Regions from separate parts of the Ferrimonas sp. SCSIO 43195 genome, predicted to be linked through region 1. Evidence: predicted binding sites of a transcription regulator. Region 1 holds the regulator's gene; the other holds the start of a gene.
The links. The regulator ArgR, encoded in region 1, controls arginine synthesis, uptake and breakdown. The targets are predictions, from matches to a motif close to ANTGAATANNTATTCANT.

Region 1 (12,174 bases):
AGGTACAAGCGATCTGCCCGCGCCATCAGGCTCGAATACAGCTGGCCGCCGCCGATGATCATCAGCTCCTCCTCAGACTCAAGCAGGGCCAGCGCCGCCTCGATGCTGGTCACCACGCTGACGCCCTCGGGTCGATAGTCCGGGCGACGACTGATCACCACGTTGTGGCGGCCGGGCAATGGCCGGCCAATGGACTCATAGGTGCGCCGTCCCATCACCACCGGCTTACCCATGGTCACCGCTTTGAAATGCTTCAGATCCGCCGGCAGGTGCCAGGGCATCTGGTTGTCCTTGCCGATCACCCGATCGGCCGCCATACAGGCGATCATTGAGATACGCATCATGAGTCCCTAAATGATTGATTTGGTGCGAAACAGCAACAGGCTCGGCATCGCCAGGCCAACGCTCAGCGCCCCCAGTATAAAGATGGTTTTCAAGGCGTTATACACCACCGGCATCAGAGTCGCATCGGTCACGCCGATGGCACTCATCTCCACCAGGCCGATGACGGTGTTAAAGGCAAAGGTGCCGGGAATCATCGGAATGATCGCCGCCACGCCGAACAACTGCATCGGCGCCAATGTTTGTCGCGACCATAAGGTAGACAGGCCGCCGACCGCAACGGCCGCCGCAAACGTGGCCCACTCAATGGGCGCCCCCCAGTGCATGCACACCGCCCGCAACATATGGCCGACCGCACCGGCCAGGGCGCAGCGCCACAGGAAACGACCGGGGACGTTAAACACCATGGCAAAGCCTACGGCGGGAACGGCGGCGTAGGCACCATTAATCAGTAACTGGATCAGATTCATAACCAGCCCATCCCGGTGAGTTGCATCGCCAGGGTAATGCCGATGGCCGCCGAGGCGGTCATCAACGTCGCCTGGCCCCAGCGCGCCAGGCCGACGTTGTAATGGCCCTTGACCATGTCACTGATGGCATTGAGCAGCGGAAAGCCAGGCACCAGCATCAACACCGCCGCCGCCATCGCCACTTCGGCGTCCGGGGTTGGCCACACCATGGCCGCCAGCCTGGCCACCAGGGTGGTAACAAAGGCGGTCGACGCCCAGTTGATCAACAGGTTGAAATGGCGTTTGGCCAGTTGCTGGCGCACCACCATGCCGATGCAAGAGGCCAGCACGGTCAACAGCACCGCGGTATCGTCGGCACCAAACAGATGGGCAAAACTGCCGCAGGAGGGGCCGATGATGGCCACCACCAACCAGGGGTTCCAGCTCCAGGGAGTCAGGTTACGCAGCTTGCTGCCCACCTGCTCGATGTCCAGCAGTCCCTTCTCGGCCATGACGCAGATGCGCTGCACCTCGCACACCATGGCCATGTTGAGGCCATGATCCCGCAGCCGCCGGGTGGTGGTGACACAACGCTGACGAAACAGGGTGGTCATCACCAGCGAATTGGAGGAGATGGACAGCTCCACGCTCTCCGCCCCCAGGGCAATCCCCAGTCGCTGGCCGATGTCTTCCACCAGCTCACTCTCCGCCCCCCAGGCCAGCATTAACTGAGCCGCCCGCACCGCCAGGCGGGTGACCTCATTTTGCTGTGCTATCTCCAAACTCGTTTCTCCCCAAAAACGTCTGTTACAGGCAGCAAAAAGGGGCAACGGGGCCCCTTAATTGTGAATCATCAACGATCAGCGCTGGTATACCACTTCGACATCGTAATCGTCGTCGTCCCAGTCATCGTCCCAGTCGTCGTCTTCCACGACCGGCTGCTGCATCTGATCCTTGTGGTGTTGTTCCCACTTGAATTCCACTTCGGCGTCGTCCACCTGATTCTCTTCCTCTTTCGGCAACGCGTTAATGATCTCCATCAACTCTTTTACCAGAGAATCGGTGCCGGTGCGGGAGATGGCACTGATGGTGCGAACCTCGCCTTCCCAGCCCAGGCCGTCAACGATGCTGGCCACCAAGGCGTCACGCTCCTCTTCCAACACCAGGTCGAGCTTGTTCAGCACCAGCACCCGCGGCTTGTCCGCCAGTTTCGGTGAGTAGCTTTGCAGCTCGTTGATGATCGCCTTGGCGCCCTCCACAGGATCGCTTTCATCGATGGGGGCAACGTCGATCAGGTGCACCAGCACCCGGCAGCGTTCCAGGTGCTTAAGGAAGCGCACCCCAAGGCCGGCGCCATCGGAGGCGCCTTCGATCAGACCGGGAATGTCGGCAATCACGAAGCTTTCGGACATGTTGGCCCGCACCACACCCAGGTTCGGGATCAGAGTGGTGAAGGGGTAGTCGGCCACTTTCGGCTTGGCGGCAGACACCGCCCGAATGAAGGTGGACTTACCGGCATTAGGCAGCCCTAACATGCCCACGTCCGCCAGCAGCAACAGCTCCAGCTTCAGTTCACGGTGCTCACCCGGGGTGCCCAGGGTCTTCTGCCGCGGCGTGCGGTTAACCGAGCTCTTGAAGCGCGTGTTACCCAGGCCGTGATAACCGCCTTTGGCCACCAGCAGTTTCTGACCGTGGGTGGTCAGATCCCCCACCAGTTCGCCAGTTTCTGAATCCAGCGCCCGGGTGCCCACAGGCACAGGCAGAATCTTGTCTTCACCGCGCTTGCCGGTGCAATCGGCACTCTTGCCGTTGGTGCCGCGCAGCGCCCGGTGACAACGTTCAAAGCGATAGTCGATGAGGGTGTTCAGGTTCTCATCGGCGATCAGAAAGACGTCGCCGCCATCGCCACCGTCACCACCATCAGGGCCGCCTTTAGGGATGTACTTTTCACGGCGAAAACTCACAATGCCGCTACCGCCGTCTCCGGCTTCAACCCGGATCAGCACCTCATCTACAAATTTCATCGCTTTAACCCGTTAGAAAATCTGTTTCTAGTATACCTTGGGATCGCCCAGGCCGCGAAGGCAACAGCCCTGCGGTGGCTCAGAAGGTATCTGTATTACGCAAAAAGCCCCGCCATTGGCGGGGCTTCGTATTCGGTCGGTTTTCGACTTACTCGGCTTCGATGCTTACGAACTTGCGGTTCTGCTTGCCTTTCACTTCGAATTTCACTTTACCGTCTGCAGTTGCAAACAGAGTGTGATCTTTACCGATGCCTACGTTGGTACCCGCGTGGAATTTAGTACCACGTTGACGAACGATGATGTTACCAGCCAGTACAGACTCACCACCGAAACGCTTTACACCAAGGCGTTTGCTTTCTGAATCGCGGCCGTTACGAGTAGAACCGCCAGCTTTTTTGTGTGCCATTTCTCAGTAACTCCGATTAAGCGTTGATGCCAGTGATCTTAACTTCAGTGAACCACTGACGGTGGCCCATCTGCTTACGATGATGCTTACGACGACGGAACTTAACGATCTTAACTTTATCGCCACGACCGTGAGTCACAACTTCAGCAACAATCTTGCTGCCATCAACATAAGGAACACCAACCTTTACGTCTTCACCGTTAGCAACCAGAAGAACTTTATCAAATTCAATGGTGCTGCCGGTTTCAACGTCTAGCTTCTCCAGACGAAGAGTCTGGCCTTCGCTAACACGGTGTTGCTTACCACCACTTTGGAAAACCGCGTACATAGTAAAACTCCGCTTCACACGCCGACCGCGCCTTATGGGGTCAGGGTGTGGCTTAAAACTTGTTGACAATGGGCGGGCATTCTACGCCAAGGACACAAAACAGGCAAGCACTACGATGAAAAAGATCGCAAAAGGATCCGACCATTTTGAGGATCACCGCAATGAATCGCTAAATGCTGCTGTTATGATTGCGGAATTTGGGTAGAATTCGCTTCCATACTGAGCACATTATACTTACAGCTGCCGATTTTGGCAGCCCAAAGCCGGATAAATTATGGACCTGAACGCCATCCGCCAATTGGCCGACAACGACATGAAGTTGGTCAACCAGATGATCTACGACCAGTTGCACTCTGACGTAGTACTGATTAACCAGTTGTCCTTCTACATCATCAACGGGGGCGGCAAACGCATGCGGCCACTGTTGACCCTGCTGGCAGCCCAATCGGTAGATTACCAAGGCGACAACCACATTCGCCTGGCGGCCATCATCGAATTTATCCACACTTCGACGCTGCTGCACGATGACGTGGTGGACGAGTCCACCATGCGCCGCGGCCGTGAAACCGCCAACGCCCTGTTCGGCAATCAGGCCAGTGTGCTGGTGGGTGACTTCCTCTACACCCGTTCATTCCAGATGATGACCGAGATGAAGAGCCAGAAGGTGCTGGAAGGGCTGGCCGAGGCCACCAACGTACTGGCAGAAGGGGAAGTGATGCAGTTGATGAACTGCAACGATCCCGACACCACCGAAGAAAATTACATGCAGGTGATCTACTGCAAAACCGCCAAGCTGTTTGAGGCCGCCACCGGCCTTGCCGCCGTGGTGGCGGAGCAGGATCCGGCCATCTGCGACGCCCTGGCCGATTACGGCCGCTATCTGGGCACCGCCTTCCAGTTGGTGGACGACGTGCTGGATTACACCGCCGAAGCCGACGAGCTGGGTAAGAACATCGGTGACGATCTGGCCGAAGGCAAACCGACGCTGCCGCTGATCTACACCATGGAGAAGGGCAACGACACCGAGAAGCAGATGATCCGCGCCGCCATCGAGAACGGCGGCACCGAAGAGATCGATCCGATTCTCAAGGCCCTGCACCACTGTGGTGCCCTGGAGTACACCATGCAGCGCGCCAACGAGGAAGCCGACAAGGCCATTGCCGCCCTGGCGGCCCTCAAGGACAGCCCGGCCAAAACCGCGCTGGAATCCCTGGCCCGCATCGCCGTGGACCGCCGCAGCTAAGAGATCGTCAATCAAAAAAGGCCTCCGATGGGAGGCCTTTTTTATTGCGGATTCAACGCCGGCTTTAGCCGTTCACAAAGGCCTCGCCCTTGCTGATGTCCCCAATCAGGGTATCCATCATTTCGGCCACGGCCTGCTGCTCAAACGCACTCAACTCACCGTAAGCCTGCACCTCTTCAACACCGTTACTGCCCAGCAGCACCGGTTGAGCGAAGAAGCGGCTGTGCTCGCCATTGCCTTCGACATAGGCACACTCGACCACCCCTTGCTCACCCTGCAAGGCACGCACCAGGGCGGTACCGAAGCGACAGGCTGCCTGGGCCATGGACAGGGTGGCGCTGCCGCCACCGGCCTTGGCTTCCACCACCTCGGTGCCGGCATTCTGAATGCGGTCGGTCAGGCTGGCGATTTCATCGTCACTGAAGCTGACGCCCTCAACCTGGGACAGCAGTGGCAAAATGGTGACGCCACTGTGGCCGCCAATGACATTGATCTTGACCTCATCCGGCTGCAGCCCTTTGGCCTCGGCAATGAAAGTTTCGGAGCGAATCACGTCCAGAGTGGTGACCCCGAACAGGCGGCGCTTGTCATACACACCGGCGTTTTTCAGCACTTCGGCGGCGATGGCCACAGTGGTGTTCACCGGGTTGGTGATCACCCCGATGCAGGCACCGGGACAAACCTCGGCACACTTGCCCACCAGGTTGCGAATGATGCCGGCGTTGATGTTAAACAGATCGGAACGATCCATGCCGGGCTTACGGGCAACACCGGCGGAGATCAGCACCACATCGGCGCCTTGCAGGGCCGGGGTCGGATCTTCTCCGGCAAAGCCCTGAGCATTGACGGCGGTAGGGATGTGGCTGATATCAACGGCAACCCCTGGAGTGACGGGAGCGATGTCGTACAGGGCCAGGTCTGTGCCCTTTGGCAGGTTCAATTTCAACAATAATGCCAGGGCCTGTCCGATTCCCCCGGCCGCACCGAGTACTGCTACTTTCATGGTGTTCTCCATCTATCCTTTGATGTGACATGGATCGCGTTTCTATTTCTGCGCCCACCATACCCAAACAGGCGTTTAAAGGCAATTTTACCAATCTCTTATTGACCCGGTCCCGCCGACGTGGTGAGGTCAAACATCCGCCGCCGGTTGCCTATCTTCAGGCAGTTAGGCAAAATGTGAATAACAACCAAGAAACAACGAGCTGACACATGAAGTCTACCCGAAACCAGGATGAGCTCATCCGCGTGTTTAAATCTCTGCTGAAAGAGGAACGATTTGGCTCCCAGGGCGAAATTGTGACCGCGCTGCAAGCCGCCGGTTTCAGCACCATCAATCAGTCCAAAGTCTCTCGGATGTTGAGCAAGTTTGGAGCGGTACGCACCCGCAATGCCAAACAGGAGATGGTGTACTGCCTGCCGGCCGAGCTGGGCGTGCCCACCGCCACCAGCCCGCTGAAGAACCTGGTGCTGGACGTGGATCACAACGGTGCCATGATCGTGGTGAAGGCCAGCCCCGGTGCCGCGCAACTGATTGCTCGCCTGCTGGACTCCATCGGCAAGCCGGAAGGCATTCTTGGCACCATCGCCGGCGACGACACCATCTTTATCGCCCCCACCAATGCCGACAACATCAACCACGCCCTGGAAACGGTCAAAGACCTGTTCAACTACAAGGGCTAAGCCAAACAACCCAAGAATTAAAAAAGGCCCGCTCAATGCGGGCCTTTTGCTGTTAGTGCGGAAGCTTAGCCAGCCGCCTGCTCCATAAAGTCCAGCGACGGTGCGAAAAACGCCGATCCGGTGACCGCCTGGGTAAAGTTAAGCAGGTGATCGTAATGGCCGTGGCCATCGCCGTGGATCATCGACTTCAGCTGAGCTTCGAAGTGAGCCGGCGTGCGGCAGCAGCTGATGAAGAACAGCCCCTGCTCCATCATGTCGCCGTAAGGCATGCTCTGGCGCAGAATCTCCATGGAGTTGCCATCGGCGTCTTTGAGGTTAGTACGCTTGATGTGACAGGTCAGCGGCTTATCCTGACTGGCGTATTCCTCATTCTCCACCTTGGTACGGCCAATGGTGTCTTCCTGCTGTTTCTGGCTGATGCTGTTCCAGCGCGCCATCTGGTGCTGATACCTCTGGGTATGGATGTAGCTGCCGCCGACAAAACCGGCGTCTTCGTCGCCCACCAACGCCACAGTGCGGCGATGGCTACCCTGAGGGTTCTCGGTGCCATCGACGAAGCCAGTCAGGTCGCGGTTATCCAGGTAGCGGAAACTGCGCACCTCCTCCACCAACTGCACCAGTCCCTTGAGACGGTGACACACCTCCATGGCGGCGATGTGGTTGATGTCGAGACGATCGGAACGGATATGAACGAAGATGTCTACCGGTTGCACCGGGGCTTTGCGGTCGTCTTGCTCGAAAGAGGGAAACGGCCGCAGCTGCTGTGGACGCGCCTCGGGGTAGAGGGTATCCCAATAGTTGGCCCCAATGGCCACAAATCCATTAAAGGCGGAATCGGCATTTTGATCCACCGAGGCCTGCAGCCACACAGCAATCTCGGCCAACACCTTACGCAGGGTCGGCTCGGCCTGATCTTCCGCATTAAACAGCAGATACAACCCATGAAGGTTGCCCTCTGCACACACCCCTCCCTGTTCGCGAGGCATATCGCTCCCTGTGTTTGTGGTCATCGTTGCTCCTGATTACCTAGAATACAAAATAATACCGAACAACATAAAGATATAATCGTCATCCTGTTAGGAAGCCAGTACTTTATCCCGCCGGCATCCGCCCAGTGTGCCTGATGGATCGCGCCCTGACTTTGCTCCAACGCATGAACTGGGGTGAACAAAATGAAAAACCGTCCCTTTTTCCGTCCCCGCCGCCGCCACTGGCGGCCGAAACACAAAAACGCCTTCCGAAGAAGGCGTTGTCAGGGTATCGACAGGGTTCGTGCTTAGTTGCTGCCTTTGACCGTCACGAACTCCGGATAGGCATCGATGCCACAGTCGGCGATGTCCATGCCCCGATACTCCTCCTCTTCGGTGACTCGAATGCCCATGGTCAGCTTCAGAGCCAGCCACACCAGCAGGCTGGCGCCGAACACCCAGGCAAAGATGATCAATGCCCCCAGGGCCTGAGTGCCAAAACCGGCATCGGCGTTGGACAGTGGCACCGCCATCAGGCCAAACAGGCCGCAGACACCGTGTACCGAGATGGCGCCCACCGGGTCATCCAACTTAACTTTGTCCATGGCGACGATGGAGAACACCACCAGACCACCGGCCGACAAGCCAATGACCCCCGCCAGCATCAGCGACGGCGACAGCGGGTCGGCGGTGATGGCCACCAGCCCGGCCAGGGCACCGTTGAGAATCATGGTCAAATCCGCCTTGCCCCACATCAGCTTACACACAATCAATGCCGCTACCGCGCCAAAGGCCGCTGCCGAGTTGGTATTGACGAAGATCTTGGCTACCGCCGAGGCGTTTTCCGCATCGGACACCAGCAGCTGGGAGCCACCGTTGAAGCCAAACCACCCCAACCACAGAATGAAGGTTCCCAGGGTTGCCATCGGCATGTTGGAACCGGGGATGGGGTGCACGCTGCCATCGGCACCGTATTTGCCCTTACGGGCGCCTAAGAGGAGCACTCCTGCGATTGCCGCTGCCGCACCGGCCATGTGAACAATGCCGGAACCGGCGAAATCCACGAAGCCCAATTCAGAAACAAAGCCACCCCCCCAGGTCCAATATCCCTCAACTGGATAGATAAAACCGGTAAGGACAACAGCAAACACCAGGAATGCCCACAATTTCATACGCTCTGCCACGGCCCCGGACACGATGGACATGGCGGTGGCCACAAACACCACCTGGAAGAAGAAGTCCGACTCCAGGGCATGATCCGCCCCCTCGGCCTGAGTGCCAATCAGGCTGCCCAGACTCGGCAACCAGCCCGCTTCGGCGTTATCGACGTACATGATGTTGTACCCCACCAGCAGATACATAACGCAGGCAATGGCATACAGACAGATGTTCTTAGTCAGAATTTCGGTGGTGTTCTTGGAGCGGACCAGGCCCGCTTCCAACATGGCGAACCCCGCCGCCATCCACATCACCAGGGCGCCGGACATCAGGAAGTAGAACGTATCCAGTGCAAATCGTAATTCGGTTACCGTGGTACCCAGTTTTGATAACTCTTCCATGGTTTCCCCCTCCGTTAAATCGCTTCTGCGTCGTGCTCGCCGGTACGAATCCGCACCGCCCGCTCCAGGTCATACACAAAGATCTTGCCGTCACCGATTTTGCCGGTGTGGGCGGCCTCGCTGATCACCTCGATCAGGTGATCCACGTTGTCGGCAGAGGTGGCGATCTCCAGCTTCACCTTTGGCAGAAAATCCACCTGATATTCCGCACCGCGATACAGCTCGGTATGGCCCTTCTGACGCCCAAAGCCTTTGACTTCGGTGACCGTCAGCCCTTCGACGCCGATGCCGGCGATGGCTTCCCGAACGTCGTCCAGCTTGAACGGTTTGATGATTACGCTAACCAGTTTCATGTCCAATCCCTCAACCAAAATCAGTTAACCAATCCTTTACAACTCCCGTGCCAAAAATTTATTTCTTTATATTTCAAAAACATGGATTAAACGACAAAAACGAGCAGCATGGTTATGCACCAAAATAAGCATGGTCATTCAGTGAGTGCCCCAAATTAGTGCAGCCACAGCCACAAAAAAGCCCCGCCGAAGCGGGGCTGGCAGTCACACCACAAACTCAGTCGGTTTTGCCCGGGTAATTGGCGTCCCACTGGGGCAGCACGGTTTTCTTAAACTCGGCCTTTTCGGCCCGCAGTTTCTCCATGTCCAGCCCGACCACCGCCTGGGCCTTGGCCTTGGTGGAGATGTCCGGCACCGGTACCTCGGCCATGACGCCGTTCATTGCCAGCACCCGCGCCAGCATCGCCCGGGCCTCGGCACTGCGCTCCAACGAGGTACCCAGTACCCGCATCGCTTCCGCCGGGTTGTGGGCATGCACCCCGTGTGACGCAATGGCGTAATCCCAACGCCACTGGGCATGGCGGATGGCGGTCAGCGCGTCCTTCATCTGCGCCTCGGTCGCACCGGCATCCCAGGCCGCTTTGGCCTCGAAATGGGCCTTGACCAACTGGTCTTCCGCCTGCAGCTTCAGATCATTGACCTGCTTCTTGTAACCGGCGATCACCTTCTCCAGGGTCTCTTTATCCTGGTCATGACAACGCTTACAGGTGAACTCGAACTGATCGAACGGATTGCCGACGTTGTGATCGGTAAATTTGCGCCCGTCGGCATTGGTGACCTTGGGCATGTGGCAATCGGTACAGGAAACGTCATTGCGGCCGTGAGGCCCGTTACGTGAAGTCTCGAAGCCGGGGTGCTGAGCCTTAAGCATGGGCGCCTTAGACAGTTTGTGGGTCCAGTCCTTAAACTGAATGGCGTCGTAATAGGCCTCCATCTGTTCCACCGAGGTGCCGTTATCCCAAGGGAACTTCACCATCACGTCGGGCTTGGTAAAGTAGTACTCCACATGGCATTGGCTGCAGACCATGGTCTGCTTGTCTGACTTGGAGGCGGTCTTCCACTCCAGTCCGGCGGTCTTCAGGGCCCGTTCGGCAAAGGGCACCGACAGCCTCAACTTAATCTTGTTGTCGTGGCAGTTGCCACAGCCGATGGCATTGGTGATCTGATCGCCGCCCTTGGCCCACTTGCCGTGGAAGTATTCCTTTTCCCCCTCGGTTTCAATCAAGCGTGGCACATCCGGACTCTTGCAGGACCAACAAGCCATGGGCATCGGCCCATCCTCTTTGGTCTTGGGTGCCCCGGTACGCAGGGTATTGCGCAGATCGGTAATGGTGTAGTGATGGCCCCGGGCCTTGTTGTAGTCCTTAGCGAAGCCATAGCCGGCCCACAACACCACCAGCCTGGGGTCTTCACCCAGCACATCCACGATCTCTTTGCTCTGCTCCGTCTGCTGCCAACTGGCATACTGATTCTTAAACTTGGCAAACTTGCTGCTGTCCGCCTCAGTGACCGCCCACGCCCCCATCGGGACACACAAGCCGACCAAAATGGCCATTCGTTTCATCCTGTTCACGATTGCGCTCCACTATTGGTTGTTTGTTTGAATCCAATTACTGCCCACTAAGAATAGATAACCTGAATTATTTCGCCTCCCCGGACGGCGGTGGCTTGTAATTCCAGCGACGAAGGCGATAGGCTTGGCGCACAGTCTCTAATTGTTGCCGCTCCATGACCCGAACCAAAAGCCTGTCGGCCACCGTGCTGTCGCTGATCGTCACCGTCATCTTTATCTTTGGTGGTCTGGCGGCGTTTTCCCTGATCACCCTGATGTACAGCGTCGATGACGCCAAGGCGATCAACGCCTCCGGCTCCCTGCGCATGCGCTCCTACCAGCTGATCTTTCTGGCCAACAGCGAAAGTGGCACCCTGGATAAGAAGATTCAGGAGTTTGAACAGATCCTCTACTCCGACGAACTGGGCAAGGCCCGCAGCTGGTACAACCCGCAAAGACTGCATCAGCAATACGATCAGGTGATGGCCAGTTGGCAGCAGATGAAGCGCTATGCGGTCAACGGCAATTCCCGCTCCTACGTCAACGAGGTGCGCCAGTTTGTTGACCAGATCGATGGCTTGGTGGCGATGCTGGAGCAACAGGCGGAAAACAAGATCATGCTGCTGCTGGCCAGCCAGCTGATGGGACTGTTTACGGTAATGGGCATGGGGTTCTGGTTGATGCGGGGCATCAGCCGGCGGGTATTGCACCCGCTGCAACAGCTGGAAAATGCCGCCCTGTCCATCAGCCGGCGCAAGTTCAATCTGGACCTGCCCAGCAGTGACTTCCATGAGCTGCAGACCCTCAGTGATACCTTTGAACAGACCGCCCGGGAACTGGAAAGCCTGTACAGCAACCTGGAACAGCAGGTAGAGGAAAAAACCCAGGAGCTGGAACAGGCCAACGCCGGCCTGCTGTTCCTGTACCAGACCTCACTGTGGTTCCACCGTGACCGCCTCGGCAGCGACACCCTGACCCAGGCCCTGGACCGGTTACGCAAGCACAGCGGCGCCCACGGCATTCAACTGATGATCGACGAACGCCCGGATCTGGACGTGGCCCTGGGTGACACCGGCCAGAACGGCCCCATCTCCACCCGCGAACCACTGATTTTCGAGCAGGAGCGCCTGGGCACCCTGTCGCTGTTCGGCCACCAGCCATTGCCGCCGCAGCTGCTGCACAACTTCACCATCATCGTTGCCCGGGCCGTATTGCTGGACCGGGCCTCACAGCAGCGCGAGCGCCTGTACCTGATGGAGGAGCGCGG
Region 2 (12,174 bases), 1.5 Mb from region 1:
CCAGCCGATACCAGGGTAATGACCCGATCCTGCTCCTGCGCCAGTGCCGACAGCGAACGATGCCGATGCCCGGGCAGAATCAGATCGCCATGAATCTCATCGCTGATCAGCAGCAGTTGGTAGCGACGAGCTAACCGCAACAGTTGTTGCTGCTCGGCCTCGGTCCAGATGGTGCCGCCGGGGTTGTGGGGGTTGCACAGTATCAACCCTTGCATGCCATCGGCTGCGGCCTGCTCAATCTGCTCTAATGGCAAACGGTACTGACCTGCTTCCATCTTTAATTCAAAGGCCCGGCCACGAATTTTGAGGTTTTCTGCCACCTTACGAATGGGGGGATAGACGGGCGAGAAAAAACCGATGTCTGACAACTGTTGAGATTCCACCGCAAAATTCAGCCCCGGCACCACTGCCGGCAATGTCACCAACTGCGACGGCGTTGCCTCCACCTGCCAGCGGCGGAGTAACCACTGACACACCGCCTGCTTGGTCCCCTGAGACAACACCCCATAGCCAAAAATATCGTGTTTCAGCCTTGCCTGCAGCGCCTGCGTCACCGGCTCGGGAATGGCAAAATCCATGTCGGCCACCCACAGCGGCAGCACATCCCTGCCGGCGTACTTTTGCCACTTCAGGCTGTCACTCTGGCGACGGTCGATGTATTTTTCAAACTCCATCTGCGGCTTCCCCTTGTCCATCCACGACTTTTCTACATTCAGCCCCTATAATGCCGACTATCTTACTCAGTTACAGCTTTCTCTATGACATTGGATATAAAAACCTTCCTGAAAGGACTGGCCATGGGCGCCGCCGATGTAGTGCCCGGCGTATCCGGGGGTACCATCGCGTTCATTACCGGCATCTACGACACGCTGCTGGAAAGCATTCGCCGCATCAACCCCAGCCTGTTTGGTCTCTGGCGTCAGCAAGGCTTTAAGGCAGTATGGAATCACATCAACGGCTCTTTTCTGGTGACTCTGTTGTCCGGCATCGGTATCAGCATCGCGTCACTGGCCAAGGTGATCTCCTATCTGTTGGTGAATCAACCCATCGGCCTGTGGAGTTTTTTCTTCGGCCTGATTCTGATCTCCATTGTCCACATCGGCAAACAAATTGAAGGTTGGTCGCCGCAGTTGCTGCTGTCACTGCTGGTAGGCGCCGGCTTCGCCTACCTGATCTCGGTGGCCAACCCACTGGCGTTGGACCCGACGCCAGTCAATATTCTGATCGGCGGCATGATCGCCATCTGCGCCATGATTCTGCCAGGCATCTCCGGCAGCTTTATTCTGCTGCTGCTGGGGCTGTATGCGCCGGTGCTCGGTGCGGTGAAAAGCGCCGAGCTGACTACCATAGCCATCTTCCTGTGCGGCTGTGTGCTGGGACTGCTGAGCTTCTCTCACCTGTTGTCGTTCCTGCTACGCCGCTTTCACGGTGCCACGCTGGCGTTTCTAACCGGATTATTGATCGGTACTCTGGGCAAAATCTGGCCCTGGAAGCAAACACTGAGCTGGCGGGTAAATTCCAAAGGAGACCAGGTGCCACTGCTGCAGGAAAACCTGTTGCCGGGCCAGTTTGAGTCCATTACCGGCGAGCCCCATCAACTCTATCTGGCGCTGGCCTGCGCCGTCGTAGGCTTTATGGTGGTGCTGGTACTGGAGAAAGTGGGGCAGCGACACCATTAGCCCCCCAAAACCAATCAACATAAAAAAAGCCTGAGCACTGCTCAGGCTTTTTTATTGCGTCGAGATCAGCTGCGATTGCTGATCTTTTCTCGAATGTCATCCACGGTGGCCCCAAGACGAGCCAGAGCCTCTTCATCGGGAACTAGCTCTTCACACGGCGGCATCACTGCCGTGGTGTACTGCTTCATCGGCGCCCGGGCCAGATTTTTCAGGGCAACCCAGTCCATTCTCGGCTCAGTCACCGGCAAAGTGGCCGCCTCATACAAACACACCGGGTGATCTTCCGGGTAGTACTTCAATAGCTTATCCACCAGCACCTGCCGCTGCGACGCGTCCCCTTCAAAGCTGGTGCAACTGGTGTCGCCGGCAACCGCGATCTGCCACAGCACCATGTAACAGTGTGGCGTGGGCGGCACCTGAAACATCGACAGAAACCCGGCCTCAAAATGACTCATACCCCGATTACCGGGATCGATGTTCAAATCGGCGATAAGGCAATCGTCGGCACCGATCCCTGGATGGTTTTGTGCCGGCAGGCCCAGTGCCCGCACCTCGTTCACCGACCACTTGGAGATCGACGCAAACACATTCGGGTGACCGTACAAGGCCAGTACCACCCGCTGCCCGGCGGCCACCGCACTGACCACCTCGTCGGTCATCGCTCGATAGGATTTAGGCCGAGAAGATTGCTCATGGTAATGGCGCTGCAGCGAACGCGCTTTGGGGTTCAGCCCCTCGAGGTATTCCTCTGCCACCGGGTGCGCCACCAAGTAATAGACCTGATCCGCATGGCGAATCTGACTCTCGGTGAACTTACTGGTATGACGGGGAATGCTGATCCCCAGGCCCACCACATCCAAACGTCCCTGTGTCATGCGTAGCTTCCTTTAAAAGTTTGTACCTGATTACCGCCGCCGTCGCGAATCTCATCCAGCACCCGATCGGCCCTCAGGATCATCTCTGCCAGATCCCTCTGACGGTTGTAACCGCACACGCCAACGCTGACGGTAACAGCCTGCCTCAATTCCAGCTCTTCCGGCGGTATCGCTTCTGTCTCCAACCGAATCTGCTCGGCGATGGATTCCGCATTGGGCCGCGATACTCCGGGTAACAGCAGCGCCAACTGGTTACCGCCCAATCTGCCCAGCAGACTGTCGCTGCTGCCATGCCGGTCCACCACCTGGCTGATCCTGGCCAGCACATCGTCACCGACGCCATAGCCGTACTCAAGATTGATGTCCCTGAGACCGTCCACCTTGAGGATCAATACTGAGATGGGCGTGGACGGATCCAGTTTGGCGCACTGTCCGGCGGCGCTTTGCAGCCAGAAGGTGCGGCTCATGCCCCTGGTAATGGCATCGTAATGAGCCAGGTTGCGAAAATGGTCACGACTGCGTCCCATTCGGCGGTTAGTAATGAACATGCCCAGCAAGCCAATTACCACGGCGGCGCTGACGGCAATGACCCCGCGACTGCGATTGCGCTCACTCATTAGCTGCGCTTCCTGAGCCCGCTGCAGGGCCTGCGCTTCCTTGACCTGATTCTCCTGCTGCAATGCGTTCATCTCAATTTTTTGCACCGCAAAGGTGATTGAGTTGAGCTTTTTCAGATACAGCTCTTTCAGTTCAAGAGCCGCGGCATAATACTCCGCCGCCTGTTTAAACTCACCGGCGGCAAAACTGACTTTGGCCCTCAGCACTTCAATTTCGTACGACGATTTATCCTGAGCCAAGTACCTAAGTTCATTCGCGGAATCATCAATGTGCTCTCTGGCTAGAGCCAGATCGCCCTTGCCGAGATAGGCCTTGGCGTACAGCAGGTGCAACGAGTCTCTGGCGTAATCGATATTATTTTCAGTATAGAGTTGTTCAGAGTCCGCCAGGACAGTCAACGCTTCGTCGTATTTTTCAAAGTGGATCTTCACATCGGCGTAATACAGTTTCCACATGATAATCTCGTAATTATTACCATCCGTATGACACCGCTCACGAGATTGTTCTAGTTTCGCCAATACTTCTTTATAACTGCCTTTGAGTTTTAAAATATGCTGATCAACCATGCTTTCCATACAAGTGGATTCAGCCCCTTTCTGGCGATACAATTTCGCCCTTTCCATATAATAAGAGGCACTCTCATAGTCATCGATAAGCGTGTAATGATTGGCAATGGTGGACAACAGATCGAATTTAATCGCATCATCATCGACACGATCAATATATTTTGAGGCATCGAGAAAAAGCCGGATCGACTCGACAAACTCACCTAAGGCGGCAGCATTAATGGCCTGTATCTTGCTGCTGTAGATAAACTCTTTATACAACTTATTTTCCAGCGCACACTGGGCCGCCAGTTGCGCCCGCTCATAGGAGCGCCGATACTGCCCTACCCCTAAATGGCTCACTGCCGCCACCTGCAAGGCCTTACAAAACTCGTTGGGCTTCAGATAATTAAAGCGCTGCAACAACAACTCCGTTTGCTGCAGCGCACTCTTAGGATCTTCTTTTGCCAGATCGAAAAGAAACTCCAACTGCTGGCTTTTATCGTTAACATCATTCTCGGCAGACCATGCCGGCAGGGACAGGCAACAAACTAATACGACAAACCACACATAACGCATTTGCTGATATCCCAGGTTCACAATGTCACGATGTTAAATAAGCGAAGATCACCATCTAGACTCTTTAAAAATGAACGAAAAGCAACAATCCGTTCAGTGAAGAATCATCATCGCCGCTGGCAATCAGCTGTTCAATCTGCTGCTGACCTTCGGCTTCCAATTCAAATTCTTGGTATACCTGCTTCGGATCCACAGAGAAACGCTGGCTCAACTCCGCGTCCAAACCCAACTTGATTAACAACTGTTGTGCTTTGGTAGACATCACACACTCCTTGTGCAATTGAAAAAAGAAAAGATGTCTCCACATCTGGCCCGCTACAGCCTGAGAAATATCCCTATTTCAGGCACTCCTCAGAGCAAATGGCCGTCAGAGGTCGACATCTGGATGCTATCAACAAGCTCAGTGATGCTCAACCACTAAGTTGATTCTGAAATCATTTTTTCTGTTTCTCTGCCATCTTTGGAACCAGCAACTGGGGATCCAACCGCTCACCATACCAGTTGATGCGCCAGTCCAAGTGCGCACCGGTTACTCGCCCGGTGGCGCCCACTTCGGCCACTTCCTGGCCCTGGCTGACCCGGGTTCCCGGCGTCACCAGCAGCTTAGACAGGTGCAAGAATGTGGAGGAGACTCCATAGCCATGGTCGATGATCAGAGTACCGCCGGAATAGAACATGTCCGGCACCGCCAGGGTGATCACCCCGTCGGCGGGCGACACCACCCGAGTACCGGTGGGCGCCGCCACGTCGACGCCAAAATGAGGACGTTTAGGGACGCCGTTGTAGATGCGCTGGCTGCCGTACACGCCGGTAATGGGGCCGGTCAGCGGCCAGATAAACTGCTGCTGCCAGTACAGGGCGTCGGAGTCGGTGGCCCGCGCCTGCCTCACCTGGGCACTGTCTTTACGGGCCCGGGCGATGGCCTCGGGGTCCGGCTCCATGATGTTCTTAGCAATGCCTTCGATGCTCTGAGTCCGGTAACTGCGCTGACTGATCTCTATATCATGGGTGTCAGTGCCGCCGTTTGGGCCAGTCACTTTCAACTTGTGACTCAGGGGCGCGTCACGTCCGAAGCCAATCACCAGATTGCCATCGGCATCCACCCGCACCGCTTTGTCGTTCAACCACACCTGGCTGCCCGGGGCAACTTTAGCCCGAATTAACGAGCCCTGTGTCAACGCCCCCTGCAGCTCGAGAGCAGCAGTTTGTGAAGCAAAAACTGACAAAATAACAACAATCAACCTGAATATCATCGCACTTCCTTATAGGCGAAACCGAGCCCAGTCCGCTATTATAAGCGGCGCCTACACCCTTACAAGAGCATAAACGCCGCCATGAAAACCACATTGATAAAAAATGCGACCCTGCTTAACGAGGGCATTCGCCAGCAAAGTGACCTGCTGATCGATGCAGGACGCATCGCCCGAATCGCTCCCGCCATTGACGCCCCGGCCGGGGCCGACGTCATCGACGCCAGCGGAAAGCTACTCATTCCCGGCATGATCGACGACCAGGTTCATTTCCGTGAGCCGGGACTGACCCAAAAAGGCAGTATGGCCACCGAATCCCGTGCTGCGGTCGCCGGCGGCATCACCAGTTTTATGGAGATGCCCAATGTGAATCCTCAGACCACCAATATCGATGCGCTGGAAGCCAAATACCAACGCGCCGCAGAGGTGTCTGTGGCCAACTACGCGTTTTATCTCGGCGCCACCAACGACAACCTAGAACAGATCAAAAACCTGGATCCCCAGGCCGCCTGTGGCATTAAAATCTTCATGGGGGCGTCGACCGGAAACATGCTGGTGGACAACAAAGACACGCTGGAAGCCATTTTTGCCAACGCGCCGGTGCCGATCGCCACCCATTGCGAAGACACGCCGATGATCGACGCCAACGAGGAAGCGGCCCGGGCCAAGTTTGGTGACGCGGTACCGATGAAACTCCATGGCGAGATTCGCTCCCGCGAAGCCTGCATCAAGTCCTCGCGCATGGCGATTGAATTGGCGAAAAAGCACGGCGCCCGGCTGCATGTACTGCACATCACCACTGCCGAAGAGTTGGCCCTGTTTGAGGCCCATAAGTCTCTGGACAGCCTGAAAGGGGCCAACATCACCGCCGAAGCCTGCGTCCATCACCTGTTCTTCTCCGACGGCGATTACGACACGCTCGGCAGTCAGATCAAATGCAACCCCTCGGTGAAAACCGAACGGGATCGCCAAGCGATTCTGGACGCAGTAAAGCGCGATGTTATCGACATTATCGCCACCGACCACGCCCCCCATACCTGGGAGGAGAAGCAGAACACCTATTTCAAGGCGCCATCTGGTCTGCCTCTGGTACAGCACGCACTGCAGTCGCTGTTCGAACACTATCATGACGGTAACCTGAGCCTGGAAACCATCGTCCAGAAAACCAGTCACGCCGTGGCAGAACGCTTCAACTTGAAGGAGCGTGGCTACCTGCGCGAAGGCTACCATGCCGATCTGGTGTTGGTGGATCTGGATAAGCCCTACACGGTCAACAAAGACAACCTGTTGTACAAGTGCAACTGGAGTCCGTTTGAGGGCCGCACCTTCCGCTCCACCATCGCTTCTACCTGGGTAGGCGGCGTTCGAGTCTTCGATGGCAGTACCGCCACCAGCGAGCCGGTAGGCCAGCGGCTGCAGTTCGACCGTTAACTCCCTGCCGCGATCAAAAAAGCCTGAGCAATGCTCAGGCTTTTTTGTTTTCTCCGGGCCAGTCTACAACCGCAGCTTATCGTTACCATCGGCACTGGCAGAAACCGGGGCCAAACTCTGATGGTGCCACATGCCATTTTCAGGATAAGGCACCAGTTGCGCCTCAGTACCCGCCTGGCTCACCAGCTCCTGAATCGCCTTCCAGGTCTGCTGCCCCTGCTCTGTGAGTCGGTAGTGGTACTCGTACTCAGGCTTGCGGAACATCAGAATGCCCTTCAGTGCCGGTAGATAATCTTTCGAGGCATACTCCATCGGCAAAAACGCTTCCCTATGGTGCCCCTTAGCATCGACATAACTCACCTTGGTCATCACCGGTCCGGCCAAGTGCTTACCAACAGGCACCTTAAAGCAAAGTTCAAACTCGTCGGCCTCCACCGCTGACAGCACCTGCGTCGGCTGCAGGAACTGCTGTTCCGGTGGGGCACACACACAGCCGGCCAGCACGGTGACCAACACCAAAATCCAATATCGCATCAGCCTGCCCCCTAATCGACCAAGTAGTATTCCACGGTGGAAACTACTCTAACTTTTTTCACATGGGGGGTAGTTGAATCTCGGTCACGAATCGAGAAAATGCCCTGCTGAGCCCGTTTTATCTTCCCCAATGCACTGCTGGAGTCCTGAGCAAACCGCTCTGCCACTTCCCGTGCATTGCGGGTGGACTGCTCAATCATTTGGGGTTTCAGTTGGTTAAGCTCGGTAAACAGAAACTCGGTTCGCGCATTGTAATCTTCCGATGCCAGGTTGACCCCTTGCTTAGCCAGGGTAAACAGCTGCTGACGGGCCGTGATCACGGTCGCAACTTTGTTGGTGTATAAGGTGACGGTGGCGGTACCGCTGTAACGAAGCGGCGATTGCTCGGCACCATAAGACTGTGCCAGCTTGTCGGTGACTTCCGGGGTATTAAGGGTGATCTCGCCATCGCCAAAGCCCTGGCGCGCTAAAAACGCCCTCACCTGCTCCGCCTGTCGCTCCAAAGAGTCGTATACCTGAGTCAGGTCGTTATCGGCGACGGAGAAACGAATCGGCCAGATGGCAATGTTGGCGTCCACCTCTTGCTCCGCCAACCCTTTGACCACCACGGTTCGATCCAGCAGCTTAAATTGCTGCATTCCTTGACTCAAAATCAGTGCTGCCAGAGCCATGGCCACGGCCAAACTGAGGCCAAGAATTAAAGACGAGCGGTTAGACATCCTTTTCCTCCCAAAAGAGTTAGTTATATGTTTTATCAGGGTCTAAAGCCGTAGAGGCCACGACAGTTATATCATGGGCGAGCAGTTCATGCCTCCCCTATCCACGGGGCAGTCCCCGTTAAGGGGGATCACCGCCCCCTAATACTCAACAGCGACCACCGCATTAAAAAACAAAAGGCCAGCGATTGCGCTGGCCTTTAGGAGTGTGAGCATCATCAGAAAATCAGGTGTGCCATCAATGCGATCACCGGCAGCGACACCAGGGTACGCAACAGGAAGATAACGAACAGCTCAAACACATTGATTGGAATCCGGCTACCCAACAGCAGTGCACCGACCTCAGACATGTAGATAAGCTGCGTCACCGACATCGCCGCAATCACGAACCGGGTCATCTCATTGTCGATGCCAGCGGCAATCACCGAAGGGATGAACATGTCGGCAAAGCCAACCACCATGGTCTCAGACGCTTCCTGAGCAAAGGGGATCTGCAGCAACTCAAGCAGCGGTACAAAAGGGGCCCCCAACCAGGCAAACAATGGGGTGTATTCGGCAATGATCAGGCCGACGGTACCGATCGCCATAACCACGGGCAAAATACCAAACACCATGTCGACGGCATTTTTCACGCCCTCTTTAGCCACGCTCAGCGGGCTGTCAATTTTATCCACCGTCTCCAGGGCATTGAGATAGCCATAAGACAGGACGCTGTGACCGGCAGGGATCATCTCCGCATCCGCAGGACGCTTGCTGCCATCAATCAGCAGGTCTTTCTTGTTGCGCAGTGGCGGCAGGCGAGGAACCACCACGGCGACCACAAAACCGGCGATACAGATAGTGGCGTAGAAAGGCACAAACAGATGTTCCAGGCTGACCTGGGCAATCACCACCAGGCTGAAACTGATGGAAACCGCAGAGAAGGTCGTGCCGATCACCGCGGCTTCACGCTGGGTATAGCACTTGTCTTCATACTGCTTGCTGGACATCAGAATGCCGACACTGCCATCCCCCAACCAGGAGGCCAGACAATCAATGGCGGAACGGCCAGGCAGGTTGAACACCGGGCGCATGATCTTCGTCAATAGCGTACCGATCAACTCCAACAAACCAAAATGGGTCAGCAACGGCAGCAGCAAGCCGGCGAAGATAAATACCGAGAACAAAGTGGGCAGCAGGTCACCGAACACAAAGGCGCCGGTATCCCCACTGGTGACCATTTCTGGGCCACTGCCGGTCACCACCATGATCACAAAAGCCGCACCCAGCAGGCGAGTCACAAACCACAGCGGCGATACGTTCAACAGACCATTGAGAAAGCTGTTGTTGGTGACAAACGCCGGACGCAGCAGTTTAGTCAGGATGGTCAGCACCCCCATCAGAACCACTACCACGGCCACTACCGACGGCAAAGACTCACCGATAACGGACTTCAGGCCATTAGCCAAAATGGCGATGGGGATGGTCAATCCCTCTCCTGACATGACCGGAGTCATGAACAACAGAACCCCCATCAGGGAGGGCAGCAAAAACAGCAGCAGGTTTCTGCTGGTTTTCAACTGAGCGTCGTTTGTTGCTTGCTTGTGCATGGTTGTGCCTTTCATTCTTATCTTATGCGTCTGCCGGCCCCTGTGAGCCCTGCGCAGCGCCGAAATGCGATTCGTATAACACGAGTTGCTGCGCAGGTTAGCCCAAAGATGAGGGGTTGTAAAATATAAATTCTTCCAATTTGCATAAATATGGCGCCAAAACACCAATTAATATAAATAATGAATAAAAATTCGCTTTACCAGCAAGGTTTTGTAGCGGTTAATTTTTACACCTTATAAACAAAAAGGGCCCTGAGTTATCCTCAGGGCCCCCTCTTTTATGCGATCTCGCTCACGCTTTCAAGCGTCTTTGCAACTGATCCAACAAATTTGGTGGCACCCCTTTGATGGTCAGAGTGTCATTGCGCTGATCCCAGACCACCCGCTCCCCCAGATGATGGGCATCAAAACTCACCGATACCCCGCCGCCGGTGCCAGAGAACTTCTTCAGTTGCCGTAGGGTGCTTTGATCGCCGGGAAACGCCTCTTCCAGGTCATATTCACCGGCAGAAGTAAACTGGTAGAACTCTTCCGCACCATGATCGGCAAACTCATCGGCAATGTCTTTCAACTGCACTTCACCACCGGCGGTAATCTGAGTTTTGCAGTAATCAAACACCGCATCTCGACACTGCTGCTGTTCATCCTTATCCAGATCCGTGGTCGCCACATAGTCTTCCAGTGCCTGCACCAACTGCTTATTCTGAGTTTTGGTGTTGACCCCTTCGACACAGCCCATAAAGTCGAGGAAGAAGTCGGCTACCTTGCGACCCGCCCGGCCTTTGACAAAGGAGATGTATTTTTTCGAGCTTGGATCGGCCTGCCATTCAGTCAGATCGATACGCGCCGCCAGCTGAAGGTTCGACAGATCCAGGTGTTCGCTGCCGTGAACCTCCATCTCCTGAGACACGGAAACGCTCGGCTTAGGCGACATTAGGGCCACAAACAGGTAGTCACACGCCACATGGTTGTAGGCCGCCATCAGCAGGTAGCCCCCCTGAGCAAAATCGTATTTGGCCAACTCTTTCTCAAGTAATTGACTGGCCTGGCCGCTGTATTCCACAAATCCGAGGTTGCCAGTGCGCCATTGAGTCAACGCCTCTTTAAACGCCTCATTGGCCTCGCCATCCCCTTCAGGGACACCAAAATAGCCGAAGCCCTTACCGGCTTTAGCGGTGTAGAGACGATGCAGCTCCGCAAGCAGCTCATCCAGTGCATCTGAGTGATTCAGGGGTTGGGGACGCAAGCGGCAGCGCAGTTGGCCATCGGGTTCCCGCTGCACCGCATGCAATATTGCTTGTTCGATCTTAATCATCTTTTTCCTGGTGTTAGTGGTTAGCGTTCAGATCCGCTATTATACTGCGCCTTTAATTCAACATCACAGGAAAAGCCATGGCTATTCTGTCTAAATACAGCAACGACGACGTAGAAAGCTTGCTGAACGAGCTGATTCTGGTACTGGAAAAGAATGAGACCCCTACGGATCTCGCTCTGATGGTACTGGGAAATGCCGCCACAGACATCATCAACCGCAACATCGCTCCCGGTTCCCGCAAGCGAATTGCCGAGCAGTTCGGTCAGGCCCTGGCCGCCTCGGTCGACAGCCGCGCCGACGCCTGATTCACGGCTTTCGGTTCAGGGTACGCCCTGAACCGACACGGATTCGGCCACTCACACAAAGCCATAATCGCAGCGGCTAGCCGCACTCATTCCTGCCTGTAGAGCAAAAACCGTTTCCAAACCGGTAGATTTACACTAGCTTGCTGGTATAGCGCCTTTTTTCCGCTTAGGATATGGGCTCAAACTTAGGTAAATTACGACGTTCATGCACGCATCCGATCTGCAAAGAGACAAAGTATCCCGCCTGGTCACCTGGGGCCATTGGTTCGCCTTCTTTAATGGACTGCTGGCCAGCGCCATCGCCGTGCGCTACGTCAAGCTCATTGGTTGGCCCGACACCCTGCTGGCTCAGTTTTACTCAGTCATCACCCTGCTTGGCCACTTCTCCTTTGTCAGCTTTGTGGTTTTTCTGCTGTGTCTGTTTCCACTGACGCTGATTTTACCCTACTCAAAAATTCTTCGGGGTTACGCGGCACTGTTGGCCACGCTGGCTCATACGGTGCTGGTGTACGATATTCTGGTGTTCGACCATTACCGCCTGCACCTGAATCCCTTTGTGTTCGACATCTCGTTTTCCGATCTGCCACAGCTGATTAGTACCCCCTGGCTGCTGATTCTTCCTGCGGCCATGCTGGCGATACAACTGCTGGTCGCCAACGGCCTATGGAAACGCATCGAACGCCTGAACCGGCGTAACTGGGGCGGAAAGATTGCCACCGTGATGCTGAGTGCCTTTTT

Region 2: J8Z22_RS08715 (YjiH family protein) is a predicted target of ArgR. The motif match lies at 9,996-10,013, and genes of this name have one in related genera.

Annotation. Positions count from the first base shown of each region.
Region 1 is NZ_CP072679.1:366,445-378,618, reverse strand. Features, by position in the region: gene folA (type 3 dihydrofolate reductase) at 1-341, opposite strand, end outside; gene J8Z22_RS01860 (threonine/serine exporter family protein) at 351-812, opposite strand; gene J8Z22_RS01855 (threonine/serine exporter family protein) at 809-1,516, opposite strand; gene cgtA (Obg family GTPase CgtA) at 1,652-2,815, opposite strand; gene rpmA (50S ribosomal protein L27) at 2,964-3,221, opposite strand; gene rplU (50S ribosomal protein L21) at 3,238-3,549, opposite strand; gene ispB (octaprenyl diphosphate synthase) at 3,824-4,792, shown strand; gene mdh (malate dehydrogenase) at 4,857-5,795, opposite strand; gene argR (transcriptional regulator ArgR) at 6,005-6,475, shown strand; gene J8Z22_RS01820 (Dyp-type peroxidase) at 6,541-7,485, opposite strand; gene J8Z22_RS01815 (ammonium transporter) at 7,752-9,002, opposite strand; gene glnK (P-II family nitrogen regulator) at 9,017-9,355, opposite strand; gene nrfA (ammonia-forming cytochrome c nitrite reductase) at 9,573-10,880, opposite strand; gene narQ (nitrate/nitrite two-component system sensor histidine kinase NarQ) at 11,084-12,174, shown strand, end outside.
Region 2 is NZ_CP072679.1:1,846,014-1,858,187, reverse strand. Features, by position in the region: gene J8Z22_RS08760 (MalY/PatB family protein) at 1-674, opposite strand, end outside; gene J8Z22_RS08755 (DUF368 domain-containing protein) at 759-1,679, shown strand; gene J8Z22_RS08750 (SAM-dependent methyltransferase) at 1,745-2,554, opposite strand; gene J8Z22_RS08745 (GGDEF domain-containing protein) at 2,551-3,999, opposite strand; gene J8Z22_RS08740 (hypothetical protein) at 4,361-4,558, opposite strand; gene J8Z22_RS08735 (M23 family metallopeptidase) at 4,731-5,549, opposite strand; gene J8Z22_RS08730 (dihydroorotase) at 5,631-6,977, shown strand; gene J8Z22_RS08725 (hypothetical protein) at 7,041-7,511, opposite strand; gene J8Z22_RS08720 (SIMPL domain-containing protein) at 7,523-8,230, opposite strand; gene J8Z22_RS08715 (YjiH family protein) at 8,446-9,816, opposite strand; gene yejK (nucleoid-associated protein YejK) at 10,109-11,131, opposite strand; gene J8Z22_RS08705 (YejL family protein) at 11,209-11,436, shown strand; gene J8Z22_RS08700 (DUF3413 domain-containing protein) at 11,642-12,174, shown strand, end outside.